3 regions of the Vibrio sp. Vf1514 genome follow, and region 3 is predicted to be linked to each of the others. Evidence: predicted binding sites of a transcription regulator. Region 3 holds the regulator's gene; each other region holds the start of a gene.

Region 1 (9,884 bases), 660 kb from region 3:
GGTGATCCCCGCATCCACAAAGGTGTAAGACGGTGCCGTCAGCGTATCACGCGTGCTCGCAGGCTCTGATTCTTTGCCATGGTACGTCACTTTCGCCCAGCTGCTCATCAGCTCGGTGGTTTGCCAGTTTAACTGGGTCGTGAACAGGTGTTTTGGCAACTGTTCCAGTGGCATGCCCGCGTAATCGCCAGTTTTTTGTTTGGAATAGGTGTAGGTGTAGCTACTCTTCCAATCCCAATCATCGCCCAGAGGCAGATCCAACGACGCTTCCACGCCGCGCGTTACCGCTTTGTCAACGTTGGTGTAGTAACGCGGCGCACTGCCCCATTGGTTATTGCCTTCACTACAGATGCTGTCAGGACATGTCACCGCCGAGATCTTGTTTTTGAAATCGTTGTTGAACAGACCAAGCGATGCTTGCAGGCCTTGCTGACCGTTGTAGATCAGGTTGATCTCTTCACTCACGGACGTTTCTGGATCCAGATTCGAGTTCCCGTGAATGTTACCGCCACGGCTGACAGAAACCCAGTCATCACTGGCTTGACGCAGATCCGGCGCTTTAAAACCAGTGGAGACACCGCCTTTCAGGGTCCATGCGTCGTTGATACTCCATACGGAATATACCCGCGGACTAAAGTGCGACCCGTAATCTTGGTTATAATCGTAACGACCGCCAAAGGTCAGCGCGACCGTCTCCAACACGCGCCATTCATCTTCCATAAACAGCGCAAATTGCGAGTTATCCAACTCAGTCACGCTGCCGCCGGTGTTGCCCGTCAAATCTTCCAGTTCCGATTTTTCACCTTGAATACCGATGCTCAACGTGTTGTTGGCAAACGGGGTGACCAACACCGATTTCGCCAGCGTATTGGTCAGCGTCATTTCGCGCGATTCGTTGTCGCTTTGCTCATACTGAATGTAGCTATCAGAGCGTCCAATGCTGCCCCAGTTCCCTTTGTGGCTCAGTGCAAATGACGTGCGATTGTATTCACCCAAGCTTTCATCATCACCGGTGGTCACTGATTTGCCCGGCGTGCCTTCGCGTTTTTGCTGGGTAATGTCTGCACTGAACGCAATCTCTTGATTGTCACTCAATTGATAAATCAGCTTTGAACCGATACTGCGCAGGGTTTTGTCTTCAAAGCCGTATTCGATGTTGTCTTCATCACGATGTTGATTCTGGCCATACACTTGCAGAGAAAGAGAGTCGGTCAGTGGACCTGACGCAAAGAAGTTCACATTCTGCTCGTCGCCAGACGCGCGATCTTCCTGAATCACCGTGCTTAATTGCACTTTGCCCGACCAGTGTTGACCCGCTTTCTTGGTGATGACGTTGATCACGCCGCCCATCGCTTCTGAACCGTACAGTGTCGACATGGGCCGCGAATAATTTCAATCCGTTCAATCGCTTCCAGAGGTGGTAACCAAGCCGATTCAATGCCTGCACCATCGCTGTTTGGTCGAGTTTGGCGAGACGACAGGCGCTTACCGTCGACCAGAATCAAGGTGTATTTGGATCCCATACCGCGAATGCTGATGTCTTTGGTGTCGCCACCGCCAGTCACCACCACACCGGGAACGGTGCTCAACGCATCCGTCACATCGCGATAGTAGCGCGACGACAACTCTTCTTGCGTCAGCACCGTGACACTCGCCGTCGCATTCGTCACGACCTGCTCATACCCCGCCGCCGTGACGACGATTGTTTCGTCCGCTTTCACACGTTCTTCTGCATTCACCTGGGCAGAAACCATCAAGCCAAAAGCCACGGCCAACGCAACTTTAGATGGATTCACTCTGGACATGAACCACTCCTTTAAATGATAATAATTATTAATTTCAGGAAGGCATTATTCATAAATTGTCGGCGTAGAAAAGGTTCACAAATGGAATAGTTGGGACCGTTTTTGGAACAAGGCGTCGAATTTTTATCCAAAGGTAAGTCATCCATGCAGGATCTCAGTGCGGTGCGTGCGTTTTATGCACTCTGCCAACATAAAAGCCTGACTGCGGCAGCAAAATCGCTGGAGCAACCCAAATCCACCCTCAGTCGCCGCTTGGCGCAACTCGAAGAGGATCTCGGTCAGGCGCTGGTCGCCCGACAAGGGAATCGCCTCACGCTCACCAAAGCGGGTGAGGTGTTTGCCGCCTATTCCGAACAACTGATCGAACTGGCCAATCGCAGCCAAGAAGCGCTCCACGAGCTCAATACTCAGGTCAACGGCGAGATGACGTTGGTGGTGCATCCCAACCTGACTCGAGGCTGGTTAAGCCGCGTGTTAGACAGCTTCATGCAAGCCCATCCGCAGTTGAAAGTGCGCCTGCACAGCCAATTTCAACACGGGGATGGATCGCTCGATCCGGATCTGATTATCTGGATTGGCGATATTGCGCCAGCGGGTTATCGCCGAGAACAGCTTGGTTTGTGGCGCTATGCGGCCTACGCGTCGCCCCAATATTTGAGTGACCATTCGCATCCGACGCATCCCAGTGAGCTGAGCGATCATCCTTGGATCGACTTGATTGCTTTTCGTCAAGACGCCTTAACGCTGCATCATGCCGAGCATGGGCATTACGTGCTGCCCGCGTTAGAAAGCCGCTTACAAAGTGACAATCTGGTGATGCAAATCGATGCAATCGCCAAGGGCCGCGGGATAGGCTTGTTGCCCACCTGGGTGGCGAAAGGGTTTGAAAGAAGCCATCCCGGTAGCCTAGCGCCGTGTCTGGAAGAGTGGTCTTCCGACCCCACCAGCATTCACTGCTTCTATCCGATTGGCCGCCATCCATTGCGGTTACGGCTGTTTATTGATGCGCTGCGCGCTGCGCGCCCGGACGAGTGGCAATAACCACGCGCGGCTCATGTCACCGAATAACCACTGTCACCGCGCGAAAACCACCCTTCATCGCCAAATCAAAGGGTCACAAGATCAAAAAAGCCCCGCTCAATGAGCGGGGCTTTTGGTGTGCGAAATGCTTGAGCTTATGCCAGCAGTTCTTTGGCAGTGTTCACGACGTTTTCAGTGGTGAAACCGAACAGTTTGAACAGCTCGCCAGCCGGCGCAGATTCGCCAAAGGTAGTCATACCGATGATGCGGCCACCAAAGCCAACGTACTTGTACCAGAAGTCGGCAATGCCAGCTTCGATCGCGATACGAGCAGTCACATCTGCTGGCAGTACGGATTCACGGTACGCAGCGTCTTGTTTGTCGAATGCATCGGTCGATGGCATCGATACCACGCGCACTTGCTTGCCTTCGGCAGTCAGTTGCGCAGCAGCTTCCACCGCCAGCTCGACTTCAGAGCCAGTGGCAATCAGGATCAGCTCAGGTTTGCCTGCGCAATCTTTCAGGATGTAGCCACCTTTGGTGATGTTCGCCAGTTGCTCGGCATCACGGGGTTGCTGCGCAAGGTTTTGACGCGAGAAGATCAGCGCAGTTGGCGCGTCTTTACGTTCAATTGCCAGTTTCCAAGCCACGGCTGATTCAACTTGGTCACATGGACGCCATGTGTTCATGTTTGGCGTCAGGCGCAGAGAAGCGATTTGTTCAACCGGTTGGTGCGTTGGGCCATCTTCACCCAGACCAATCGAGTCGTGCGTGTAGACTTGGATGTTTTGAATCTTCATCAGCGCAGCCATACGCATCGCGTTACGCGCGTATTCCATGAACATCAGGAAGGTCGCGCCGTAAGGCACGAAACCGCCGTGCAGTGCGATACCGTTCATGATGGCGGTCATACCAAATTCACGTACGCCGTAGTGGATGTAGTTGCCTGAGAAGTCGCTTGCTTCCAGCGATTTCGAGCCAGACCACATGGTCAGGTTTGACGGTGCAAGGTCGGCAGAGCCGCCCATGAATTCTGGCAGCAGTTTACCAAATGCTTCTAGTGCATTTTGCGATGCTTTACGTGACGCAATGTTTGCTGGGTTCGCTTGCAGTTCAGCAATGATCGCGCTGCTGGCTTCTTCCCAGTTGGCTGGCAGTTCACCGGCTACGCGGCGTTGGTATTCTGCAGCTTCTGCTGGGTAAGCAGCTGCGTAAGCAGCAAATTTCTCATCCCATGCTGATTCTTTGGCTGCGCCAGCTTCTTTGGCATCCCACTCTGCGTAGATGTCGGCTGGGATTTCAAAGGGTGCGTATTCCCAACCCAGGAATTCACGCGCGGCTTTGATTTCGTCAGCACCCAGAGGAGCACCGTGACAATCGTGTGAACCGGCTTTGTTTGGTGAGCCGAAACCGATGATGGTTTTGGTACAGATCAGCGTTGGGCGCGGGTCTGCTTTTGCTGCTTCAATCGCTGCGTTGATGGCGTCTGAATCGTGACCGTCAACTGCAGGAATCACATGCCAACCGTAGGCTTCAAAGCGTTTTGGTGTGTCGTCTGAGAACCAGCCTTCTACGTGACCGTCGATCGAGATGCCGTTGTCATCCCAGAATGCGATCAGTTTGCCAAGGCCCAGTGTGCCAGCCAGAGAACACGCTTCGTGTGAGATACCTTCCATCAGACAGCCGTCACCCATGAACACATACGTGAAGTGGTCAACGATGTCGTGGCCCGGTTTGTTGAATTGTGCTGCCAGTGCTTTTTCAGCAATCGCCATACCCACAGCATTGGTGATGCCTTGGCCCAGTGGACCTGTGGTGGTTTCGATGCCCGGCGCGTAACCGTATTCTGGGTGGCCTGGGGTTTTTGAGTGCAGTTGACGGAAGTTTTTCAGATCGTCAATCGACAGATCGTAACCGCTCAGGTGCAGCAATGAGTAAATCAGCATAGAGCCGTGGCCGTTCGACAGCACGAAACGGTCGCGGTCTGACCATTTTGGGTTTTGTGGGTTGTGGTTCAAGTGACTGCGCCAAAGTACTTCAGCGATGTCAGCCATACCCATTGGGGCACCCGGGTGGCCAGAGTTAGCTTTTTGTACACCGTCCATGCTCAGTGCACGGATTGCGTTAGCCAGTTGTTTGCGAGAAGACATGTCAGCTCCTAAAGCGATAAGCGAAGTAAAGGTATCCGAAAATTGAATGGCCAATATTGTCGCAAAGCCCTTTCGGCACTGCAAACCTTTTGCTGGCGATTTGTCCCATTTTTGCAATGTTTTGCAACAGATTGGGGGATAACGGCTGAAATAAACCATTCACCAGGCAAACGTTTGGCTATGAGATAGAATAAAAAAGAGCTTGTAATTTGAGCATTCAAAACTAGAATAGACGTCTAGATGTAGAAACGCCTACATATTGAACGATTTTGCAGAGTAGCGGCCTCCCCCGCTACTCTTTTGATTATAGAATTGGAGCTATCATGGCTAAGCACTTGTTTACTTCTGAATCGGTATCAGAAGGTCATCCAGATAAAATCGCAGACCAAATCTCTGATGCGGTTCTAGATGCCATTTTGGAACAAGATCCAAAAGCACGTGTTGCTTGTGAAACTTACGTTAAAACCGGCATGGTAATGGTCGGTGGTGAGATCACAACATCAGCGTGGGTGGATATCGAAGAGCTGACTCGTGAAACGGTACGCGAAATTGGTTACATCCATTCAGATATGGGTTTTGACGCCAACTCATGTGCCATCTTGAACACCATTGGTAAACAGTCTCCAGACATCAACCAAGGTGTTGATAAAACCGATCCGAAAGAGCAAGGTGCCGGTGACCAAGGCATCATGTTCGGCTACGCCTGTAACGAAACCGAAGTGCTGATGCCAGCACCGATCACTTACTCTCACCGTTTGGTTGAGCGTCAAGCGAAAGTCCGTAAAGACGGCACGCTACCTTGGTTGCGTCCGGATGCAAAATCACAGGTTACCTTCCAATACAACGATGGCAAAATCGTGGGTATTGATGCAGTGGTTCTGTCGACTCAGCACAGCGATTCCATCTCGACTGCAGATCTGCGTGAAGCGGTCATGGAAGAGATCATCAAACCGGTTCTGCCAGCAGAATGGTTGAGCAAAGACACCAAATACTTCATCAACCCAACCGGTCGTTTCGTGATCGGCGGTCCAATGGGTGACTGTGGTCTGACAGGTCGTAAGATCATCGTGGATACCTACGGCGGCGCAGCACGTCACGGTGGCGGTGCGTTCTCAGGTAAAGATCCATCAAAAGTAGACCGTTCAGCGGCTTACGCAGCACGTTATGTTGCGAAAAACATCGTTGCAGCGGGCATGGCTGATCGTTGTGAGATTCAACTGTCTTACGCAATCGGTGTAGCGGATCCAACGTCTATCATGGTAGAAACGTTCGGTACTGAGAAAGTGTCTCACGACATCATCATTGCAGCGGTACGCCAGTTCTTCGACCTGCGTCCTTACGGTCTGCAAGAGATGCTGAGCCTGCTTCAACCTATCTACAAGAAAACAGCGGCATACGGCCACTTCGGTCGCGAAGAGTTCCCTTGGGAAGCGACCAATAAAGCGGCTGAACTGCGCGATTTCGCTGGCCTAAAATAAGCCACACGAATACTGAAAAAGCCCTTGTCACACGACAAGGGCTTTTTTATTGCCCGCAGTTCGATAACACCCCGCAATGTGTACAAAATTTGTGCAATCCATTTGTATTTTTGAGACTCGTCATCAATAGTTAATAAAGTGTTAATGAGACCACTACAATGACGCCTCATTGACGAAAGCAACACCACACCGCGTTGCGGCGCAGCAGGTCAGTTGTCGCGAGCATCGCATGCTGAACACTTTTCTCTGCCACCTCGATCAAGGAGGATGTATGCCTCGGACGGTTAACCCTTCTGACTTCGACCAGAAAAACAAAGAAGTCAGCCCACAGGAGTACGCCCGCACGCTGCCGTGCAACACGATCAGTGTGTCGACTCCATTTCACTGGCTTGCGCTTGGACTCCATGACTTCATTCGCATGCCGCTCATCAGTGCCTTTTACGGGGTGTGCTTCATGGCCGCCGCAATTGGCATTGTGCTGCTGGTGCAATGGCAAGGCACCCATCTGGTGATCCTGCCAAGCTTGGTGGTCTATATGCTGATTGGTCCCTTCTTGTCGCTCGGTTTGTACGCCGCCAGTTGGGAACGCGAAAAAGGCCACACCGCCGGTTTGCTGCACTCCATCAAAGCGATTACACGCAACTCCAGCTCACAATGGGCCTTTGCGGTGATGTTGGTCGTTGCCATGATTTTCTGGATGCGCATTGCCGCGCTGCTGCACGCACTCTATCCGTCGGTGCAAGGCGCACCACTGACCGACTTTCTGCCATTTTTAGTCATCGGCTCGTTGGTCGGTTTTGTCATCGCCTGCATCATTTTCAGTATCTCAGCCTTTTCGATTCCACTGATGATGGAACGCCGCGTCGATGTCATGACCGCCGTATTTACCAGCTTTAACGCGGTGAAATCGAACATTCCAGCCATGATCGTCTGGGCGGGCATCATCTGCGGTGGCATCCTGATTGGCTTTGCCACCTACGGCATTGGCATGTTGTTTACCATGCCGATTCTGGGATACAGCACGTGGCATGCGTATCACGCAATTATTAAAAAGAAACACAACACTTAAGGTCTCCAACCTGACATTGCAATTGGTGTTATGATTGCCTCAACCCTGTGTTGAGGCTTTTTTTTGGAGAGTTTTCTTGGTCGATTTTGAACTGCAATATCGCGCCAAAGCGCAAATTCAACGATGTATCGACATCGCATCCCGTCACTTTGGCCGGAAGTTTTCTATGCCCGAACTCAGTTTTCGTCTGCGCGGTAAAGTCGCAGGCAAAGCCTATCTGCAACTGTGGGAAATTCGCCTCAACCCCGTGCTGTTTACCGAAAACCGCCAAGCATTTCTCGATGAAGTGATTCCTCACGAAATCGCTCATTTGATCACGCATGCCGTTTATGGCCGAGTCAGACCGCATGGCGCAGAATGGCAACATGTAATGACGCAGGTCTTCGCCATTGCAGCCAACACCACACACCGCTTTTCGGTGGCCTCGGTGCAAGGAAAAACGTTCGAGTATCTGTGCGCCTGCAATCGTTACCCGCTATCCATTCGTCGCCATAACAAAGTGCAGCGTCACCAAGCGGTGTATCGCTGTCAGCAATGCCATCAAACCCTGACGTTTACCGGCCAACAGCTGTCGTAATCGGCAACCTGCGCCTCGTGCGACAGCAGGAATCGTAACCCTTCGAACCAAACACGCCAGCTTCTTGCAACCGCGTGCTAGATTTCAAATTTTTGAGTGATAGACTGAGAAAAATCATACTAAAAACAGTCTTTACTTATGTTTCGTTTTCGCTTGTTACTCACTGGCAGCCTGTTATTGGCCGCCTCTTTTGCGTGGGCGTCCGCGCCCGCTTCGTTTTCACAGGCCAAAAGAGAGGCCGTGAAGATTTATCAGGATCACCCAGTCACCTTTTATTGTGGCTGTGATATTCAATGGCAGGGCAAAAAAGGCACGCCCGATTTGAAAGGTTGCGGCTACCAAGTCCGCAAGCAGGAAAAACGCGCCAGCCGAATTGAATGGGAGCACGTAGTGCCTGCATGGCAATTTGGTCATCAGCTCCAATGTTGGCAGCAAGGTGGACGCAAACAATGCAGCCGCCACGATACGGCGTTCAAACGCATGGAAGCGGATCTGCACAACCTGACGCCCGCCATTGGCGAGGTCAATGGCGATCGCTCCAACCTCAATTTCAGTCAGTGGCATGGCATTGATGGCGCCACTTATGGCCAGTGTGAAATTCAGGTCAACTTCCAGCAGCGCAAAGTGATGCCGCCCGAACGCGCCCGCGGCGCCATTGCACGGACGTATCTCTACATGAGTCAGGAGTACGGGTTTCGCCTCTCTAAATCACAGACGCAATTGATGCAGGTGTGGAATCGCCAATATCCGGTCGATTCATGGGAGTGCGAACGCGATCAGCGCATCTTCAACGTTCAGGGCAACCACAACCCATTTGTGCGCCAACAGTGCAGTAGCTAATACAATCTCTAGGCAATCTCTGGGCAATCCTGTCATTGCCCTTGTTTTTTTCACTTTGAGCATCCATGTTAGATGCCAGTAACCAGCGTAATTTCAGGAAAAACAGCATGCGAGTTCCCCGTATCTACCACCCGCAACCGATCACTCACCTTGGCCCCTTGGCCTTAAGCGACGACGCCGCAGGCCACATCGCCCGCGTGTTGCGTATGCAAGAAGGTCAGGAAGTCTTGGTGTTTGACGGCAGCGGCGCCGAATTTCCGGCCATCATTCATGAAGCGGGGAAAAAACAGGTCGTGGTCGACTTGGCCGAGCGCATCGACACCAATCTTGAATCGCCATTGAACCTGCATTTAGGTCAAGTGATTTCACGTGGCGACAAAATGGAATTCACCATTCAGAAGTCCGTTGAATTGGGGGTCAATACCATCACACCGCTGTTGTCTGAACGTTGCGGCGTGAAACTCGATGCCAAACGTTTCGAGAAAAAACTGCAACAATGGCAGAAAATCGCCATCAGTGCGTGCGAACAATGCGGCCGGAACGTGGTGCCTGATATTCGCCCGATTATGACGCTGGAAGCGTGGTGCGCCGAGCAAACCGACGCGCTCAAACTCAACCTGCATCCACGCGCAAAATATTCCATCAATACCCTTCCAGAGCCAGTGACCAAAGTGCGCTTGCTGATCGGTCCGGAAGGTGGTCTGTCGGCAGAAGAGATCGACATGACTCAACAATACCATTTTGAAGAGACGCTGCTGGGCCCTCGCGTGCTACGCACCGAAACCGCAGCGCTCACCGCAATTACAGCCCTGCAAGTTCGTTTCGGCGATCTTGGCTAACGGAGATGAGCAATGATTAAACTCGGTATCGTTATGGACCCGATTTCGTCCATTAACATCAAGAAAGATTCCAGCTTCGCCATGATGCTCGAAGCGCAACGTCGCG
Region 2 (9,884 bases), 1.0 Mb from region 3:
GCCGTCGAGCAACTGGTACGCGAGATGGAGTTTGATGTGCAAGGCGTGGACATTCGCTTTGACTGGCAAGGTGACATTCACACCCTTAGCGACACCCTCAATGTCACACTGTTTCGACTGTGTCAGGAATCGCTCAACAATGCTTGCAAATATGCTCACGCAACTCGCATTCAAATACGTTTGGAAGTCCATGAGCATGTCAAGTTGACCATTGCAGACAATGGTGTTGGCTTCAAACTCGAAGAGTGCATGAAGGGCATGGGGCTGCGTGGTATGAAAGAACGAGTCCAAGCCCTTGGAGGCCGATTCCAGCTTCAGTCGATTCACGAACAATATCGAGGCACCCGTATCGATATTCAATTGCCGGTATTGTGAGGTTCTATGTTCGGATTTTTAAGTGCTAAAACATCACCGCGCCCCCTGAGCCAAACGCAGGTGAACCAAACCTATCACTATTGGCGATGGCATATCATGCTGGGGATGTATATCGGCTATGCTGGTTTCTACTTCACACGAAAGACCTTCAACTATGCGGCACCGGCGATTGTTGCCGATTTGGGACTGGATAAAGGCGATTTAGGCCTCATTGGCACGCTGTTTTACATCACATACGGCTGCTCTAAGTTTCTGTCCGGCACGATCTCTGACCGTTCCAACCCACGTTTTTTTATGGGATTGGGCTTAATTGCAACAGGTCTGATTAACATCGCCTTTGGCTTTGCCAGTTCAGTGACAATATTTATGCTGCTGTGGATCCTCAACGCTTGGTTTCAAGGTTGGGGATGGCCCTCGTGCTCCAAATTGTTGACCACTTGGTATTCCCGCTCAGAACGCGGCTTTTGCTGGGCGCTGTGGAATACCGCCCATAACGTGGGTGGCGCGCTGATTCCCATCGTGGTCGGTTATCTTACGCTGCATTACAGTTGGCGACATGGCTTTGTTGTTCCTGGCATCACCGGCGTGGTGATCGGTCTGTTTCTCTGTTGGCGGCTGCGAGATCGCCCGACCACATTGGGGCTGCCAAGTATTGGTCAGTGGCGCAATGATCCGCTAGAGAAAGCTCAGGAAAACGAAGGCCGTGGTCTCAGTTATCGCGAGATACTCAAAACCTATGTATTCAACAACAAATACATCTGGTTACTCGCCTTCAGTTATGTACTGGTTTACATCGTGCGTACCGCCATCAATGACTGGGGCAACCTCTATCTCACCGAACAACACCATTACACATTGATTGATGCCAATACGGCCGTATCACTGTTTGAAGTCGGCGGGTTTATCGGTTCACTAGTCGCGGGATGGGGGTCAGACCGTTTATTTGCCGGAAACCGTGGCCCCATGAACCTGTTGTTTGCTATCGGCATTTTTTTATCGGTCGCCGCCTTATGGCTGATGCCCGTGACCAATTTTGCATTTCAGGCGGCGGGCTTGTTTGCGATCGGCTTCTTTGTGTTTGGACCACAAATGCTGATCGGCATGGCGGCGGCAGAGTGCTCGCATAAAGACTCTGCGGGCGCAGCAACCGGATTTGTAGGCCTGTTTGCTTATATGGGCGCAGCGTTGGCGGGTTACCCACTGGCCTTAGTGCTCGAGGCCTTTCATTGGAAAGGATTCTTCATTGTGATTTCCGTCTGCGCAGCCATCATCGGCTTACTGCTGCTGCCTTTCCTTCAAGCGCAGTTTCCCAAGGAAAGCACCTCGGCAACCCCCGAACATCCTCACTAAAAAGCCCCGCATTGCGGGGCGTATCTCGGTTACATTTTATTGAGAAGATTCAATCAGGATGATGCGGGTTTCGTACGGCCGAAGGATCTGATGAACTGACACATGTTGCTCTGTGATGCCGGCATAGTTGCCGAGTAGATAACGGGCTTGGCTGACATCCAGCTCAGCGGGCAGCACGCATTCACTCTCTTGTCCGTAATAGTTGTTCAGACAGACTAAAGTTTGCGTCGCGGATTGGCGCTGATAGGCAAAGATCTCGCGATGCTCGGGCAACAGATCGCGATAATCACCGTGCGTAATCACCGCCACTTCTTTTCTCAACGCAATCAGGCGTTGGTAAAAATAAAATACCGATTCGGGATCAGCGACCGCCTGCTCAGCGTTAATGTCGCGATAGTTGTCTGCCACCGCAAGCCAAGGCGTGCCTTGCGTAAAGCCCGCTTGAGACTTGGCATTCCACTGCATCGGCGTGCGTGAATTATCCCGCGATTTCTGCGCCAAAATCGCCATCATCTCTTCATGGGAAGTCGTGCCCTGATTGACCATGATGTCGTACATGTTGATGCTTTCCACATCGCGATACTGCTCAATGGACGTGTAACCGGGGTTGGTCATGCCAATTTCTTCCCCCTGATAGATGTATGGCGTGCCTTGCATCATGTGCACGGACGCTGCCAGCATTTTGGCCGACAGTTCACGGTAGGCTTTGTCATTGCCCAAGCGGCTGACCACACGAGGCTGATCGTGGTTACACCAGAACAATGCGCCCCACCCTTTCCCATGAAGGCCCGTCTGCCAATGATTGAAAATCTGCTTAAGCTGCAGAAAATCAAATGGCGCACGAGTCCACTTATCACCGTGGGTATAGTCGACTTTGAGATGGTGGAAGTTAAACACCATCGACAGCTCTTTGCCGTCCAGCGACGAATATTGCTGGCAGTGTGCTAAGGTGGTTGACGACATTTCTCCCACCGTCACGCTGCCGTAACGCTGGAACACATCGCGGCTGATCTCTTGCAGATACTCATGTACGCGCGGGCCATCGGTGTAAAAACGGCGGCCATCACCAAGGTCATCGTTGGCAAAATCTTGTTGCTTGGAAATCAGGTTAATCACATCGAGGCGAAACCCGTCCACGCCTTTTTCCGCCCAGAATGAAATAATGTCTTTCACTTCCTGACGAACTTGCGGGTTTTCCCAGTTCAGATCCGCCTGCTCTTTGGCAAACAGATGCAGATAATATTCGTTGGTCGCTTCATCCAGCGCCCAAGCACTGCCGCCAAACTTGGACTGCCAATTGTTCGGCTCGGCACCATTGACCGGTGATTTCCAAATGTAGTAATCGCGATACGGACTGGCTTTATCCCCCAGCGCCGACTGGAACCAGGCGTGCTCGGTTGACGTGTGGTTGACCACAATGTCCATGATGATGCGAATGCCACGAGCGTGCGCTTGCGCCAGCAGGCAGTCAAAATCCGCCATGGTGCCAAACTCAGGATTAATCGCGTAATAGTCGGAAATATCATAGCCATTGTCGATCATCGGCGACTGGTATACCGGCGTCAGCCAAATCGCGTCAATGCCCAGCGTTTTGAGGTAATCCAGCTTGCTGATGATGCCCGGAAGATCACCCGTGCCTTTGTCTGCACTGTCACAGAAACTTTTCGGATAAATTTGATAAATCGCCGCGGTCTTCCACCAGTTGGCGTCCGTTAATTGTGTCGTCATGACGTAAACTCACTTACCTGAAATCAGAAATCGCAGAGCGGCCAACGGCCACTCTGAAAAAGAAAGGGTTAGGCTTCAGCCGCGGTCAGCTGGCCTTTGGCTTGCGCGCGCTTGTACATGAACAGCGTCAGCACAATCGGTACAACCATCGCCACCAACATCGCCATCAAAAACACCATCCAGTACTGCGGTTGAATCGACAAAATCCCCGGCAGACCACCGACCCCGATCCCGTTCGCCATCACGCCAAAGCTGCCACAGATGGCCGCCGCCAGCGCGCTACCAATCATGGCGCTCAGCATCGGGAATTTGTATTTGAGGTTGATGCCGTACATCGCCGGTTCCGTCACGCCTAAATACGCAGAAATCGCCGCCGGAACCGAGATATCGCGCTCGCCTGCCTTTTTACTGATCAAGATGATGCCAACCACCGCCGATGCCTGCGCAATATTCGACAGCGCAATCAGTGGCCAAATCGGCGTGCCGCCCAAATCCTGCATCAATTGCAGATCCACCGCGTTGGTGGTGTGGTGAATCCCGGTAATGACCAGTGGCGCATACAGGAAACCAAACACCATCGAACCCAGCACCGCAAAGTCACCGGTCATGGCCGCTTTCGCCGCAAACGCCACGCCATCACCCAGCACGCGACCAAATGGCCCGATAAAAGCATGGGCGAGAATGACTGAAAGAATGATGGACACAAACGGCACCACCACCAGATATAAATAGGCCGGAACGATGCGCTTCAGGTTGGTCTCGATAAACGCCAATACCACACCCGCCAAAATGGCCGGAATCACCTGCGCCTGATAGCCGACTTTTTCAATCACGAACCAGCCGAAATCCCACGCTTCTGGCACCTGCTTACCAATCAGGTAAGCATTCATCAGTTGTGGTGACACCAAAGTAATCCCCAGCGTGATACCCAGAATGGGCGTTCCGCCGAGCTTTTTCACCGTCGACCAACACACGCCGACCGGCAGGAAGAAGAAGATCGCTTCCCCAATCAACCACAGGAAGGAATGGACACTGGCCCAAAACTGGCTGATTTCCACCAGCGTTTTGCCATCGAACATGCGAATGTCGCCGATGACGTTCCGAAAACCGAGAATCAACCCCCCGGTAATGATGGCAGGCAGCAGCGGCACAAAAATTTCAGCCAAATGGGAAATGCCACGCTCCAGCATGTTCATGTTCTGACGCGCCGCGAGCTTGGCTTCATCTTTAGACGCACCACTTTTCCCCGTCAGTTCAAGCAGTACCTTGTAGACGGCATCGACTTCGGTGCCAATCACCACCTGAAACTGGCCAGCATTGGTAAAGCAGCCTTTCACCAAACTCATCGCTTCCAGTTGCTTGATGTCTGCTTTGCTCGGCTCATTCAGCACAAAACGCAGCCGTGTCAGGCAGTGCGTTACGCTGGCAATGTTCTCATTGCCACCGACCAGCTCAATAAGACGCGCAACGTCTTGCTTCGCTATCTTACTCATATCCTCGTCCACCCTATTGATCCATTTATTATCATAGTTCATTTAAAATGGGAACATTCCCATACAATTGCGAGCATACTGACATACTTCATCATGACGAAAAATGGGAACAGTCCCACAAGTTGAAAATGATCACAAAGCGCGCAGTGATCCGAGTGAAAAATGCGATCTTGGCAACGTCCGCTGAATGAAACAACCCACGGACGACCAAGACAGAAAGGAAGACGAAAGAACGCCGCGGTTTGCGACCTTACTTATCTAGGTTGTGCTCGCCCGCTCACGACGCGAGCACAACCGCATCGCGGATTAACCCGCAGTCGCGGGGCTTTGGGTCAGATGCACGCATTCGTCAATTTCACCGCACAAATGCTGAATAAGGAGTTTCGCGGCCTGTTCGCCCGCTTGGCGATATCCGGGATCGACACTGTAGACATTGGGAAACAGAAACGACAACAGTTCATTACCGCCGACACCAGTCACCATCACATCTTCGCGTTGGCGTTCCTGTAATCGTTTGATGACGCCCATAGCGATGGTATCGCTGGCACACACAATCGCTTGAGTGCTGTCGGTCAGCACCTCGTCCACCAAACGATAGGCGCTCTCATGGTGCAGTTCACCCGTTTGATAAATCGGCGTTTTTCCTTGTTCCTCACACCAATCTAAGTAGGCTTGCAGGCGCATCTCACCGGTGGTTTTATCTCTCGGATTGACGCCGATAAACGCGATATTCACTCGATGTTGCTGCTGCAAAAACGCAATCGCCTGACGAATCACCCCTCGGTTATCGTAGTTGATGGATGACACCGACGCCGAGTCCATCGCAATCACCACCGCGCGGTGTTGCCACGGCACCAACGCCGCCATATCAAGGCCAGTAAAACCGAACACAATCACCCCATCGACATGGCGTTTCGCCAACACATCGAGGTGATCGCGAGTTTTATCGCGATCAAACTGGCTCTCCATGATCACCACGTCATACCCCTGGCTGTAGAGCACTTGCAGCATGCTGCTGACCGAACGGTTTTCTGAGGGAGAATCAAGACGTGAGATGATGACGCCCACCACTTTCTGGCTGCCCCCGCGCATCGACTGGGCCGATTTCGATGGCACGTAGCCATGCTCGGCAATCACTTGCTCGACTCTGGCGCGCGTTTCTGGTTTGACTTTGGGATCGTTGGTCAGCACCCGTGAAACCGTCGATTTACCGACTCCCGAGAGCTTTGCAATATCCAGAATAGTGAGTTTCTTACCCATAACGACTACTAATGTTGAGAGCGGGTGCGGCAGCGTCGCCGCACACCGAAAAGTGGCACTGACCAGCGAGCGTTATCGCCAGCAGTTTTTGTATATGACCCCATTGGCCTCTAACCTTGCCGCATCACCTTTGGTAAACAGCGTGATGGGGTTGGCCTCGGTCGAATGGTCATCCAGAATGTACTTGGTGCCGGAGCCTGCCGCAACCTCCATCAGACGATAACTGTGATCCGACAACCGCAACATGGCACTTTGTTTGGCGGCGTAAGCCACATCAAACGATGCGGCGTCATCACATTGATAATGAAAGAAAGCCCCATAGGTGTCATCGTTTGCCCTGCCGCTTGAGGAAGAACATCCGGTCAGCAGCGCACTCAAACCAAGTAATACGAACGTCAATCGAACCAACATATCCCTCTCCTTTTCATCACGTGAGGCCATACGTCAGTCGCGCGCAGGTGGCGCGGTGCTTCTGACGCACAGGTGGTTAAGTCGTTCTTACAAGCATAGACAGCCGATTGATAGAAAGGAAAAAGGCCGCCGATGGCGACCTTTTGAAGACATTAACGATGTGCGCTCAAATAGGCGGGCACATCACGCAGGCTCTCTAATATCGTCGTCGCCAGCGCTTCGCCTTTTTCGGTGATCGGTTTGCCAGTACGAACCAGAATCTTGGTGCCCACGCCCGCAGCGTCTGCCGCCATCAAATCTTCGGCTTTATCACCGACCATCACCGATTTGGCCATGTCGATTTTGAGGAAGTCACGCGCCGAGATAAACATCCCCGGTTTTGGCTTACGGCAGTCACAATCTTCTTTGTACTTGCCCACACCGTGCTCTGCGTGGTGCGGACAATAGTAAATGCCATCAAACTCAACGCCATTGTCTTCAAAATTCCAGTCCATCCATTGTGTCAGAGATAGAAAGCGATCCTCACTGAAAATGCCGCGAGCAATGCCGGATTGGTTGGTCACCAGAACCAACAGGTAACCCATCTCCTGCAGCTTTTTCGTCGCTTCAAAAACGCCTTCGATAAACTCAAAATCGTGCTCATCGTGCACATAGCCGTGGTCAACGTTGATCACGCCGTCACGGTCCAAAAACACAGCAGGTTTAGCCAAAATAATGCTCTCAAATAACGTAGTGTGCCGAGAATTATTGCACGCTTTATTTCTTTCATCACTATCTAATTACTTAACCGCCTCATCACTTAACCCGTTTAGACGTCTAGACGTAAAAATATCTATTGACTTGCCCATCGATAACCCATAGCATCCTCTACTAAGTGAGAGAGAGTTCAAAATTTTATACTGCTATCCCTGCACAGGTTATTACATGATTGAAATTAGTCACGTCAATAAGGTGTTCTTGCAAGGCCACAAAGAAATTCATGCCCTGAAAGACATCAATCTTCATATTCCACAAGGTACGATTTTCGGTGTTATCGGTTCTTCTGGTGCAGGGAAAAGTACGCTCATTCGTTGTGTCAACATGTTGGAAACGCCAACCAGCGGTAGCGTGATTGTTGATGGGGTTGACCTGACGCAACTGACGTCCAAACAATTGTCGGAAACTCGCCGTAATATTGGCATGATTTTCCAACACTTTAACTTGCTCTCGTCTCGCACCGTATTTGGCAATATTGCGCTGCCATTGGAATTGGCAGGCAAAGATGATCAACACATTGAACGTAAAGTCTCTGAGCTGCTAACGCTGGTAGGCCTGACCGACAAACGCGACACCTACCCGGCCAATTTGAGTGGCGGCCAGAAACAACGCGTGGCGATTGCGCGCGCCTTGGCGTCTGACCCCAAAGTGTTGCTGTGTGATGAAGCCACCAGTGCGCTGGATCCTGCAACCACACAATCGATTTTGGAACTGCTCAAAGAGATCAACCGCAAGCTGAACATCACCATGCTGTTGATCACGCACGAAATGGACGTGGTGAAGAGCATCTGTCACGAAGTGGCGATCATCGGTGACGGTGAGTTGGTGGAAAAAGGCAGCGTAGGCGACATTTTTGCGCACCCGAAAACACAACTGGCGCATCAATTCATTCGTTCAACCTTGGATCTGTCGATTCCCGATGATTACCAAGCGCGCCTGAATGCAGAACGTGTCGAAGGCAGCTACCCGCTGGTGCGCCTTGAGTTTACTGGCGCCACCGTTGATGCGCCGCTCATGTCGCAAATCGCGCGTAAATTCAATATTGATGTCAGCATTCTGAGTTCTGATCTCGATTACGCCGGCGGCGTGAAATTCGGGATGATGGTGGCCGAAATCTACGGCAATCAAAATGATGACGTCGCAGCAATGCAATATCTCCGTGACCACAATGTAAAAGTCGAGGTGCTTGGTTATGTCCTTTAATACGATCAGCAGCTGGTTATCACTCAACAGCGACCTACTTTTGATGGCCACATGGCAAACCGTTTACATGGTTGCCGTCGCTGGTATTGTCGGCTTTGCGTTAGGCATTCCGTTGGGCGTGATTCTACACACCACCAAAAAAGGTGGCTTGTTGGAGAACACTCAACTGAATAACGTATTGGGCGCGATTGTGAACATTGGTCGCTCCGTGCCGTTCCTGGTTTTGATGGTGGCCATTATTCCTGTCACCAAAATGTTGGTGGGCACCTTTATCGGGACAACCGCCGCGATCGTACCGCTGACTATTGGCGCCATCCCATTTGTGGCGCGTCTCATTGAAGGGGCGTTGTTGGAAGTCCCAACCGGCTTGATTGAAGCGGCGCAATCGATGGGCGCAACCCCAATGCAAATCATCACCAAAGTGCTGCTCCCAGAAGCAATGCCAACCATTTTGAACTCCGTAACCATCACCTTGGTGACCCTCGTGAGTTACTCAGCCATGGCGGGAACCGTTGGTGGCGGCGGCCTAGGGGATGTGGCAATTCGTTACGGTTTCCACCGTTATGATGTCACCATCATGGCTGTGACCGTGGTGATGCTGATTGTACTGGTACAAATTATTCAATCGATCGGCGATGCGTTTGTTCGTCGCGTCGATCACAAATAACCCGTTCATTATCTTTAAAAAATACAACACAGATACGTTAGAAGTTTGATAACAAGGAGAATATCATGAAATTGAGCCTGAAAGGTTTACTAACCATTGCCGCTGCTGCCTCTGCACTTGTGCTGGCTGGCTGTGGTGACAAAGCCGTTGACAACAGCAAAGTAAAAATTGGTGTGATCGCCGGTGCTGAAGCGCAGGTTGCTGAAGTCGCAGCGAAAGTTGCGAAAGAGAAATACAACCTGAATGTGGAACTGGTGACGTTCACGGATTACGTTACACCGAACGCCGCGCTGGATGATGGTTCAATTGATGCTAACGCATTCCAACACAAACCTTACCTCGATCAGCAAATCGTTGACCGTGGCTACAAACTGGCGATCGTGGGCAACACCTTCGTGTACCCAATCGCAGGTTACTCCAAACAGATCAAATCAGTTGATGAGCTGCAAGATGGCGCGCGCATCGCAGTACCAAACGATCCAACCAACCTTGGTCGTTCTCTGATCCTGCTGGAAAAACAAGGCCTGATCAAACTGCGTGCTGATGCTGGCCTGCTGGCTACCGTTCGTGACATCGTCGAAAACCCAAAGAAAATCCAAATTGTTGAACTGGATGCAGCGCAACTGCCACGTTCTCTGGAT
Region 3 (9,884 bases):
GACCTCCGTTTTGCCAGACCCGGTCACCCCATGCAGCAGATAACAGCCAAAGCCGCGCTGACTGTTGACTGACGCAATCGCGATTGCCTGCTCTTGGTTGAGTTTGGGTTTATCGACATCGGCTTCAACCACCTTGGGCCATGGGCGAAACTGCGGCTGCTTCTCCGTGACTTCAATCCAGCCTTTGTCTTGCAAAGTATTAAGCGTGGCACTGGACACCTCTTCATCGAGCATGATCTGATGCGCCACCGGGCCCGGCTCAAGCAAATGCATCACCTGCGCCTGCTTGACCGCGCGGCCAAAGCCTTGCATCAACTGATCGCGCCCACGTTCGGTCATGTACCACTCTTTACTGCTGGCAAAATCAGCCGGTTTACCTTTGCGCAGCGCACTCGGCATCGCATTGGCCAACGTGTCGCCGAGTGGATATTGATAAAACTGGCTGCACCATTGCAACAAGCGGTACAGCGTTTCTGGCCACACGGGCTGAGAATCGAGCACTGCTTTGATCGCTTTGAGCTGCTCGCGCGGAAACGCCGATTCCTGCGCCAACGCCGTCACCACACCGACCAGCGTCTGGCGGCCAAACGGCACCGACACACGGCCGCCGATGATCGGAAACAAATGGTTGGGGATCAGGTAATCAAATTGCTTATCCAGTGGTACCGGCAGGGCGACACGGGCAATACTTGGGCGCATAACAGTCCGTCAGCAGTCAAAAATGGTGAGAAATCACAGTCTACTGGATGCGGGTGGGAAATTCGACCCACAAATAGTGGCGAAAATAACGCCGAAAGCGGTTGATCCGGCGCGGGGGATTCATTAATATATCGCGCCTTGAAGATGCTTGGTCACCAAGGCTGAGTATCGAACAGTATCATTAACATTACGTGTGGTGTCCGACATTGATTCGGATAGCGACACGGCCTAAATTGAGGTTATCCCATGAAAGCTGGTATCCACCCAGAATACAAAGAAGTAACAGCGTCTTGCTCTTGCGGCAACACTTTCGTTTTCAAATCAACTCTAGGTAAAGACGCTCTGCACCTGGACGTATGTGACCAGTGCCACCCATTCTACACTGGTAAACAACGTGTTGTTGACACTGGCGGCCGTGTTGATCGCTTCAACAAGCGTTTCGGCGCGCTATCAAGCAAGAAGTAATTTCGACTTCACGCGAAGATTCAAAAAGGACGCTCCGGCGTCCTTTTTTCATGCCTGCAATTTCTCCTTACCGCGATCACAAAATAGCTGGTCTTATCAGATTAAATTAGTCAAGTTTTGTACGATTGACCCGCAATCCTGCCTAGGCAGCTTGACAGACATCTATTAGAATAATTCCCCTTTTCCAAAAACAATAAAGAGACCTCCCCTATGTCCGATGACAACCAAGAACTGACGCCGGAAGAAGCATTCCGCCAGCGTGCGCTGGATTACCATGCGTTGCCGATCCCAGGAAAAATTGCTGTTTCTCTAACGAAACCAGCAGATTCTGCTGCAGACTTAGCCCTCGCCTACAGCCCAGGCGTGGCAGAGCCCGTGCGTGAAATCGCGCAAAATGTCGACAACGTTTACAAATACACGGCCAAAGGCAATACCGTGGCAGTGATCTCAAACGGCACCGCCATTCTTGGCTTGGGTAACTTGGGCCCAATGGCATCCAAACCTGTGATGGAAGGAAAAGCCCTGCTATTCAAACGCTTTGCAGGTCTCGATTCCATCGACATCGAAGTCAAACACCGCACCATTGATGAATTCGTCGATACCGTCGCCAACATTGCCGACACCTTTGGCGGGATCAACCTCGAAGACATCAAAGCCCCAGACTGTTTTGAAATCGAGCGTCGCCTGATTGAGCGTTGTGACGTGCCCGTCTTCCACGATGACCAGCACGGCACTGCGATCGTGACCGCCGCTGGCATGCTGAACGCGATTGAACTGCAAGGCAAAAAGCTGGAAGAGTGCATCATCGTCTGCCTTGGCGCAGGCGCTGCGGCCGTGGCGTGTATGGAGCTGCTGATCAAGTGCGGCGCGATGCGTGAAAAAATCTACATGTTGGACCGCAAAGGCGTAATTCACACGCGCCGTGACGATTTGAACGAGTACAAACAGCTGTTCGCCAACAATACCGACAAACGCACATTGGAAGATGTGATTGCCGGGGCTGACCTGTTCCTTGGTGTATCAGGCCCGAACCTGCTGCCAGCCGACGCACTGAAGCTGATGGCCGACAAACCCGTAGTGTTTGCATGTTCAAACCCGGATCCAGAAATCAAACCGGAACTGGCGTACGAAGTGCGCAGCGATTTGATCATGGGCACCGGCCGCAGTGACTACCCGAACCAAGTCAACAACGTGTTGTGTTTCCCATTCATCTTCCGTGGCGCGCTGGACGTACGCGCGAGCGAGATCAACGATGAGATGAAACTGGCCGCGGTCGACGCAATTCGTCAACTGGCCAAAGAAGACGTGCCTGCAGAAGTCCTGAAAGCGGCCGGCGTTGATCACCTGGCATACGGCAACGACTACATCATTCCAAAACCAATGGACCCGCGTCTGCTGCCTCGCGTCGCCAAAGCCGTGGCTCAAGCTGCCGTGGATTCGGGCGTTGCACGCATCGACATGCCACAAGGCTACATGGAAGCGTAAACGCTCCTTGCTTCAAGTGAAGACAAAAAAACCTGGCTCATGGCCAGGTTTTTTTATGCGTGACGTACGTGTGCGCTTAGTCGTCGTAAGCTTCGAACTCGATGCCCATCGCGGTCATCAGCTCTTTCACTTCGGCAGGAATATCATCCGGACGGTCTTTACGCAGATCTTCATCCGTGGGTAGCGGCTGACCGGTGTATGCATGCAAAAACGCTTCACACAGCAGCTCACTGTTTGTTGCATGACGCAGGTTATTGATTTGGCGGCGAGTTCGTTCATCCGTCAGCACTTTCAGCACCTTAAGCGGGATCGACACAGTGATTTTTTTCACCTGCTCGCTCTTTTTCCCATGCTCCGCGTATGGACTAATATAGTCGCCATTCCAGTCTGCCATTGCGCACCTTCGTTGTTTGGATTCGAGTTAGTTTTTCAAAGTCCCCAATTTTAGCGGGATTTACTGCCATAAGCAAAGACATATAGACGTCTAGAAGTGTTGACGTCTTCTTTTTTGCCCAGTAAAGTGTGATGTTATTCAGCGGGGTGATCAGCGTCAGCATGCGTCACCGCCGACTTGGAAGCCAAAACATCGTCAATCAGGAAAGGAAACGCTCATGACCAATCGCAAGCCAGCGACCGTTGCGGTCCGCACGGGTATTGAATCGGACACGCAGTATCACGCTGTGGTTCCCCCCATTTATCTCTCGACTAACTATGGCTTTCCTGCGTTTGGTGAAGTGCCAAAATACGATTACACCCGCTCGGGGAACCCCAATCGTGGTTTGCTCGAACAAGCGCTGTCTGAACTCGAATGCGGCGCGGATGCAGTCGTCACCAACTGCGGTACTTCAGCGCTCAACCTATGGGTTTCTGCCTTCCTGACTCCGCAAGATTTAATCATTGCGCCACACGATTGTTATGGCGGCACATACCGTTTATTCAACACGCGCGCTAAAAAAGGTGACTTCAAAGTGCTGTTTGTCGATCAATCTGACGAACAGGCGCTGGCCGCGGCGATGGCCCAACACCCGAAACTGGTGCTGCTGGAAACGCCGTCTAACCCGCTGGTGCGGGTGGTCGACATCGAAAAAATCTGCCAGCAAGCCCACGCGGTCGGCGCGCTGGTGGCGGTCGACAATACCTTTTTGACACCGGTGTACCAAAAGCCCCTGACGCTCGGCGCTGACTTTGTGGTGCACTCCACCACCAAATACCTCAACGGTCACTCAGACGTGATTGGCGGCGTGATTATCAGCAAAGCGGCTCAGCATGCCGAAGAGCTGAAATGGTGGGGCAACTGCATTGGTGCAACGGGCACGCCATTTGATAGCTACATGACGCTGCGCGGCTTGCGCACGCTCGGCGCGCGGATGCGCGTGCATGAAGAAAGCTCCCAACTCATCCTCAACTACCTGCAAAGCCAATCGCTGGTGAAGGTCATTTACCACCCGAGCCTGCCAGAGCATCCGGGTCACGAGATTGCGAAAAAGCAGCAGGTCGGTTTTGGTTCCATGCTCAGTTTTGAGTTTGCGGGCTCGTTTGAACAACTGAAATATTTTGTCGGCAAACTCGACCTGTTCTCGCTGGCGGAATCACTCGGCGGCGTCGAAAGTTTGGTGTGTCACCCTGCGTCGATGACGCACCGCGCGATGGGCGAAGAAGCCCTCGCTGAAGCGGGCGTATCACAGCAACTGCTGCGTTTGTCGGTTGGTTTGGAAGATGCCTCTGACCTGATTGCCGATCTGGATCAGGCATTCAACAAAGCTAAGGAGGCCTTTTAATGACTCAGTCGCGTCAACTGCATAAATTTGGCGGTAGCAGTCTCGCAGACCCAGAATGTTATCAACGCGTGGCGCATATTCTGCAGGAATATTCTCAGCCCGACGATTTGGTGGTGGTGTCCGCTGCGGGCAAAACCACCAACCGGCTGATCGCGTTTCTCGATGCGTTGAATAAAGACGGTCGCATCGCGCATGAAACCCTGCAATCCCTGCGCGTATATCAAAGTGAACTGATTGAAGGCTTGTTAGAAAGCGATGCCGCCGATCGGTTACTGACCCAATTGAATGGTGAATTCGTCGCACTGGGCGAACTCACGGCGCCGCTGAGCACCGCGCAACAAGCGGCCGTGCTTGGTCATGGTGAAGTGTGGTCTTCTCGCCTGCTGGCGGCACTGCTGAACCAACTGCAACTCCCCGCTGCCGCGCAAGATGCGCGCGTGTTTCTGCGCGCTGAAAGTGGCACGCAACCCGAAGTGGATCGCGCCCGCTCTTACCCACTGCTCAAAGAAGTGTTGGCACAACACGCACATCATCGCGTGGTGATCACCGGCTTTATGGCGCAAAACGACGCAGGGGAAACCGTACTGCTCGGGCGCAATGGCTCCGATTACTCGGCAACGGTGATTGGCGCACTGGCGGAAGTCGACCGCGTGACGATTTGGAGCGATGTGGCGGGCGTCTACAGCGCCGACCCGCGTTTGGTCAGCGATGCCTGCCTGCTGCCACTGCTGCGTTTGGATGAAGCCAACGAACTGGCACGCTTGGCAGCCCCTGTATTACACAGCCGCACGTTGCAACCCGTCGCCCAAAGTGCGATGGATCTCAGCTTACGTTGCAGCTACCAGCCGGAATCCGGTTCTACGCGCATTGAACGCGTGCTGGCCTCTGGCCGCGGCGCCAAAATCATCACCTCGCTTGACGACGTGCAGCTGATCGAATTGGCATTTGCACACGGCCACACCGTTCAGCGCGCGCAACACGAAGTGCTGGAAAAACTCAAACGTGCGCAGCTTGAACCGTTGGCATTTGAAGTACAAGCCGACCAACACCACATGCGCTTGGCCTACACCGCTGAAATCGCCTCCGGCGCACTGAGCTTGCTACACGATTTGGCCATTGAGGCCGAAATCAAACTCAAAGATGGCTACGCGATGGTCGGCGCGGTCGGCGCAGGCGTCACCAAGAATGCGCACCACAGCTACGGTTTCTTCCAACAACTCAAAGCCTCGCCGGTGGAATTTGTGTGCGAAGCAGAATCGGGCTTGAGTTTGGTGGCCGTACTGCGTCAAACCGACGTTGAGCCGTTAGTCACCGGTTTGCACACGCAACTGTTTCAGGCGCAAAAACGCGTGGCACTGGCGCTGTGTGGCAAGGGCAACATCGGCTCAAGCTGGCTCAAACTGTTTGCTGAACAAAAAGATGAGCTGGAAAAACGCCACGGCATGAACTTCGAATTGGTCGCCGTCATTGACAGCCAAACTTACTGGTTCAACCCACAAGGCATCGATGCAGCCAACGTGTTGGCGCATTACAGCGATGAAGCGCTGCCAAACGATGGTCAGCAGTGGCTCAAGCAACTGGGCAACATTCAAGGCTTTGATGAAGTCGTGGTGTTGGATGTCACCGCCAGCCAAGAGTTGGCCGATCGCTATCTGGACATCGCAGAGCACGGCATGCACCTGATTTCCGCCAACAAGGTGGCTGGTTCAGCTGCGGGCGATTATTACCAGCAAGTCAAAGACGCGTTTGCCAAAATCAGCCGCCATTGGTTGTACAACGCGACCGTCGGCGCCGGCTTGCCCATCAACCACACTGTGCGCGATTTGCGTGAAAGTGGCGATGAAATCACCGCGCTATCGGGAATTTTCTCGGGCACGCTGTCGTGGCTGTTCCAGCAATACGACGGCCAAGTGCCGTTCAGTGAATTGGTCGATTTGGCGTGGCAACAAGGCTTAACCGAACCCGACCCGCGTTGTGATTTGGATGGCTCAGACGTCATGCGCAAACTGGTCATTCTGGCGCGCGAATCTGGGCTGGACATCGAACCGCAAAGCGTCCGCGTGGAATCACTGGTGCCTGAAGAGCTGCGCGCGTTGTCGCTGGATGACTTCCTCGACAAAAGCCAGTTGCTCAACGAACGCTTGGCGGAACGTCTGGCCAAGGCGCAGCGCCAAGACAAAGTGTTGCGTTATGTGGCCCGCCTCGAGAAAAATGGCAAAGCCACCGTCGGTGTGGAGGCCCTCGACAAAGAGCATGCGCTGGCGAATTTGCTGCCGTGTGACAACATCTTTGCCATCGAAAGCAAATGGTATCGCGACAACCCGTTGGTGATTCGAGGCCCGGGCGCCGGGCGAGAAGTGACGGCCGGCGCGATTCAGTCCGACCTCAACTTGCTCGCAGGTCTGCTGTAAACATGATAAAGCTCGTCAAAATGGCGAGCTTTTTGTTGTTTATTCTGTTATTAATTTCAAGGACAGAACAATTGTCGAACAGGATGGGAATGGCCGTGAATCACCGCTAACGTGCTGATAACGGTGTTGAATTCCCCTCACGATCAACATGAAAAATATTCATAATGGCAAGGTTGACATTAAAATGCATTCAAGACATTCTGTAGCCATATAGACGTCTAAACGTCAATCTTAACAGTGTTCGCGTTGTGGCATGAAGCCACAGGGAGAGAAAAAAATGGGATATACGCACGCCAGTCATATTGACGCACTAAACCAGAATATTGCTGATCTTTCAGACATCAACGTTTCGTTTGAATTTTTCCCGCCGAGCACTGCGCAAATGGAAGAAACGCTGTGGAACTCGGTGCATCGTCTCAAAACCCTGAAACCGAAATTTGTCTCGGTCACTTACGGCGCGAACTCCGGCGAACGTGATCGCACCCACTCGATCATCAAAGCCATCAAAGACCAAACCGGCCTGATTGCCGCGCCGCACCTGACCTGTATCGATGCCAGCCGCGAAGAACTAATTCAGATTGCCGACGATTACTGGCACAACGGGATTCAAAACATCGTCGCCCTGCGTGGTGACATTCCACCGGGCGGTGGCAAGCCAGACATGTACGCTTCGGACTTGGTGACGCTGCTGAAATCACGTCACGATTTCGACATCTCCGTCGCGGCTTTTCCGGAAGTCCACCCGGAAGCCAAAAGCGCCCAAGCAGACCTTCTGAACCTGAGACGAAAAGTAGATGCGGGGGCCAACCGTGCCATCACGCAGTTCTTCTTTGATGTCGAAAGCTACCTGCGTTTTCGTGACCGCTGTGTGGCGGCGGGAATTGATGTGGAAATCGTCCCGGGCATTTTGCCGGTCTCCAACTTCAAGCAGGCCTCGCGTTTTGCGGCGCAGAACCACGTCAAAGTACCGAGCTGGATGGCGAAGCAATTTGATGGGCTGGATGACGATCCAGTGACACGTCAGCTGGTCGGTGCCAGCCAAGCGATTGACATGGTGCGCATCTTGTCACGCGAGGGCGTGAAAGACTTTCACTTCTACACCCTCAACCGCGCGGAAATGACTTACGCGCTCTGCCACACGCTGGGTGTTCGTCCAAGCTTGTAAGCGACGATGAGACACAAAAAAACGCCGACAACTGTCGGCGTTTTTTATCAATTCGATATTGCGGCAAATCGCGGCAATCGGTTGATTATTCCACGTCGTCCATTTTGCCCAGCAGGTTGCGAATACGCTCTTGCCATGCAGTGTGTTCTTGTTGAATTTGTTGAGAACGTTGCTCTAGTGCTTCACGGCTCGCTTTCAGCTCGTTCGCTTCTTCGACCAGTTTCACTTTCTCTTCTTTCAGCTCTTCAACTTCCATTTGCAGTAATGCGATTGTATCAACCGCGGTTTGGATTTTTGCTTCTAGTTGTTCTAGTACTTCAAAAGACATGGTACTTACCCTTTCTTGATTCGGTTGCGGTGAACTCACTTCACTAATCGTTCCATTCTACTCAGCCAAGCGCAGAGAAACACTCACTATATTCGATATTTTGCGCTATTCGGTTAAAAAAACGGCGCAAATTGACTTCCCGCTTACTTTCGTGACGCGCAGGGGGAAACAAAGCCTGAAAAATCAGGCTATCGTAACGACTTTTGATCGAGTGCAAGTCTCGTGAGTGTCAAAAAGCAAACGTTTCCTTTCGAATATGCTAAGATCCGCCGCAAATCATTCCCCCTATTACTGATCCTTGGTTTGGAGTAAGCATGAAACGCGAATTGGCAATGGCTTTTTCACGCGTCACAGAAGGCGCGGCATTGGCTGGATATAAATGGCTTGGCCGTGGCGACAAAAACGCCGCAGATGGCGCGGCAGTAGAAGTGATGCGCACCCTATTAAACAAAACCGAAATCAAGGGTGAGATCGTCATCGGTGAAGGTGAGATCGACGAAGCGCCAATGCTGTACATCGGTGAGCACGTGGGTGTGGGCGGCGACGAAGTGGACATTGCCGTCGACCCGATTGAAGGCACGCGCATGACAGCCATGGGTCAATCCAACGCGCTGGCCGTGCTGGCCGCCGGCGAGAAAGGCAGCTTCCTCAAAGCGCCGGACATGTACATGGAAAAATTGGTGGTCGGCCCAGGCGCGAAAGGCTGTATCGACCTCAACAAACCGCTGAAAGAAAACTTGGAAAATGTGGCCGCCGCGCTGGGTAAATCCCTGAACAATTTGACCGTGATTACGCTGGCAAAACCGCGTCATGAAGCGATGATTGTCGAAATGCAACAGCTCGGTGTGCGCGTGTTCGCGGTGCCAGACGGCGACGTGGCCGCCTCAATTCTGACCTGCATGCCCGACAGCGAAGTGGACATGATGTACTGTGTGGGCGGCGCGCCGGAAGGGGTGGTGTCTGCCGCGGTGATTCGCGCGCTCGATGGCGACATGAACGGCCGTTTGCTGCCCCGTCATAAAGTCAAAGGGGAAACCGAAGACAACCGCATCTGGGGCGCTCGTGAGCTCGAACGTTGCGAACAGATGGGTGTGACCGCGGAAGTGGTGTTGAAACTCGAAGACATGGCGCGCAGCGATAATGTCATCTTCGCCGCCACCGGCATCACCAAAGGCGATTTGCTGGAAGGCATTACCCGCCAAGGCAACATCGCGACCACCGAAACCTTGCTGATTCGTGGCCGCTGCCGCACCATTCGCCGCATCAAGTCGATTCACTATCTGGAGCGTAAAGATCCAGAAGTACGCGAATTCATTCTTTAATCGCGAGCAACAAAAAAGACCGCCAAGGCGGTCTTTTTTTTCGAACTAATTGCAGGTTAAGCGCTTAGAACAGCTCTTCAGCCACCTGGAACAGATCTTTACGTACTGGACGTTTCATGTTTTCAATCGCGTCGATGATGTCGTGGTGAACCAGTTGCTCTTTTTGAATGCCCACACAACGGCCACCGTGACCTTCCATCAATAGATGAACGGCGTAGTTACCCATGCGAG

What was found. The regulator MetJ, encoded in region 3, represses methionine synthesis genes. The targets are predictions, from matches to a motif close to TTAGACNTNTANANGTCTAA.
Region 1: metK (methionine adenosyltransferase) is a predicted target of MetJ. The motif match lies at 5,204-5,223, and genes of this name have one in related genera.
Region 2: metN (methionine ABC transporter ATP-binding protein MetN) is a predicted target of MetJ. The motif match lies at 7,426-7,445, and genes of this name have one in related genera.

What each region holds. Positions count from the first base shown of each region.
Region 1 covers NZ_CP197267.1:398,085-407,968, reverse strand. Annotated here, with positions in the region: partial or broken gene ACS18Q_RS01960 (TonB-dependent receptor domain-containing protein) at 1-1,805, opposite strand, end outside; gene ACS18Q_RS01955 (LysR family transcriptional regulator) at 1,950-2,846, shown strand; gene tkt (transketolase) at 2,981-4,975, opposite strand; gene metK (methionine adenosyltransferase) at 5,299-6,453, shown strand; gene ACS18Q_RS01940 (DUF2189 domain-containing protein) at 6,725-7,522, shown strand; gene ACS18Q_RS01935 (SprT family zinc-dependent metalloprotease) at 7,599-8,099, shown strand; gene ACS18Q_RS01930 (endonuclease) at 8,238-8,939, shown strand; gene rsmE (16S rRNA (uracil(1498)-N(3))-methyltransferase) at 9,047-9,778, shown strand; gene gshB (glutathione synthase) at 9,791-9,884, shown strand, end outside.
Region 2 covers NZ_CP197267.1:785,239-795,122, reverse strand. Annotated here, with positions in the region: gene uhpB (signal transduction histidine-protein kinase/phosphatase UhpB) at 1-375, shown strand, start outside; gene ACS18Q_RS03735 (MFS transporter) at 382-1,725, shown strand; gene treC (alpha,alpha-phosphotrehalase) at 1,762-3,453, opposite strand; gene treB (PTS trehalose transporter subunit IIBC) at 3,522-4,946, opposite strand; gene treR (trehalose operon repressor TreR) at 5,253-6,206, opposite strand; gene ACS18Q_RS03715 (MliC family protein) at 6,279-6,617, opposite strand; gene gmhB (D-glycero-beta-D-manno-heptose 1,7-bisphosphate 7-phosphatase) at 6,770-7,327, opposite strand; gene metN (methionine ABC transporter ATP-binding protein MetN) at 7,542-8,576, shown strand; gene ACS18Q_RS03700 (methionine ABC transporter permease) at 8,566-9,243, shown strand; gene ACS18Q_RS03695 (MetQ/NlpA family lipoprotein) at 9,309-9,884, shown strand, end outside.
Region 3 covers NZ_CP197267.1:2,929,011-2,938,894, forward strand. Annotated here, with positions in the region: gene priA (primosomal protein N') at 1-699, opposite strand, end outside; gene rpmE (50S ribosomal protein L31) at 946-1,164, shown strand; gene ACS18Q_RS13630 (malic enzyme-like NAD(P)-binding protein) at 1,375-2,649, shown strand; gene metJ (met regulon transcriptional regulator MetJ) at 2,726-3,043, opposite strand; gene ACS18Q_RS13640 (O-succinylhomoserine (thiol)-lyase) at 3,261-4,427, shown strand; gene ACS18Q_RS13645 (bifunctional aspartate kinase/homoserine dehydrogenase II) at 4,427-6,838, shown strand; gene metF (methylenetetrahydrofolate reductase) at 7,116-8,003, shown strand; gene zapB (cell division protein ZapB) at 8,089-8,331, opposite strand; gene glpX (class II fructose-bisphosphatase) at 8,646-9,653, shown strand; gene pfkA (6-phosphofructokinase) at 9,718-9,884, opposite strand, start outside.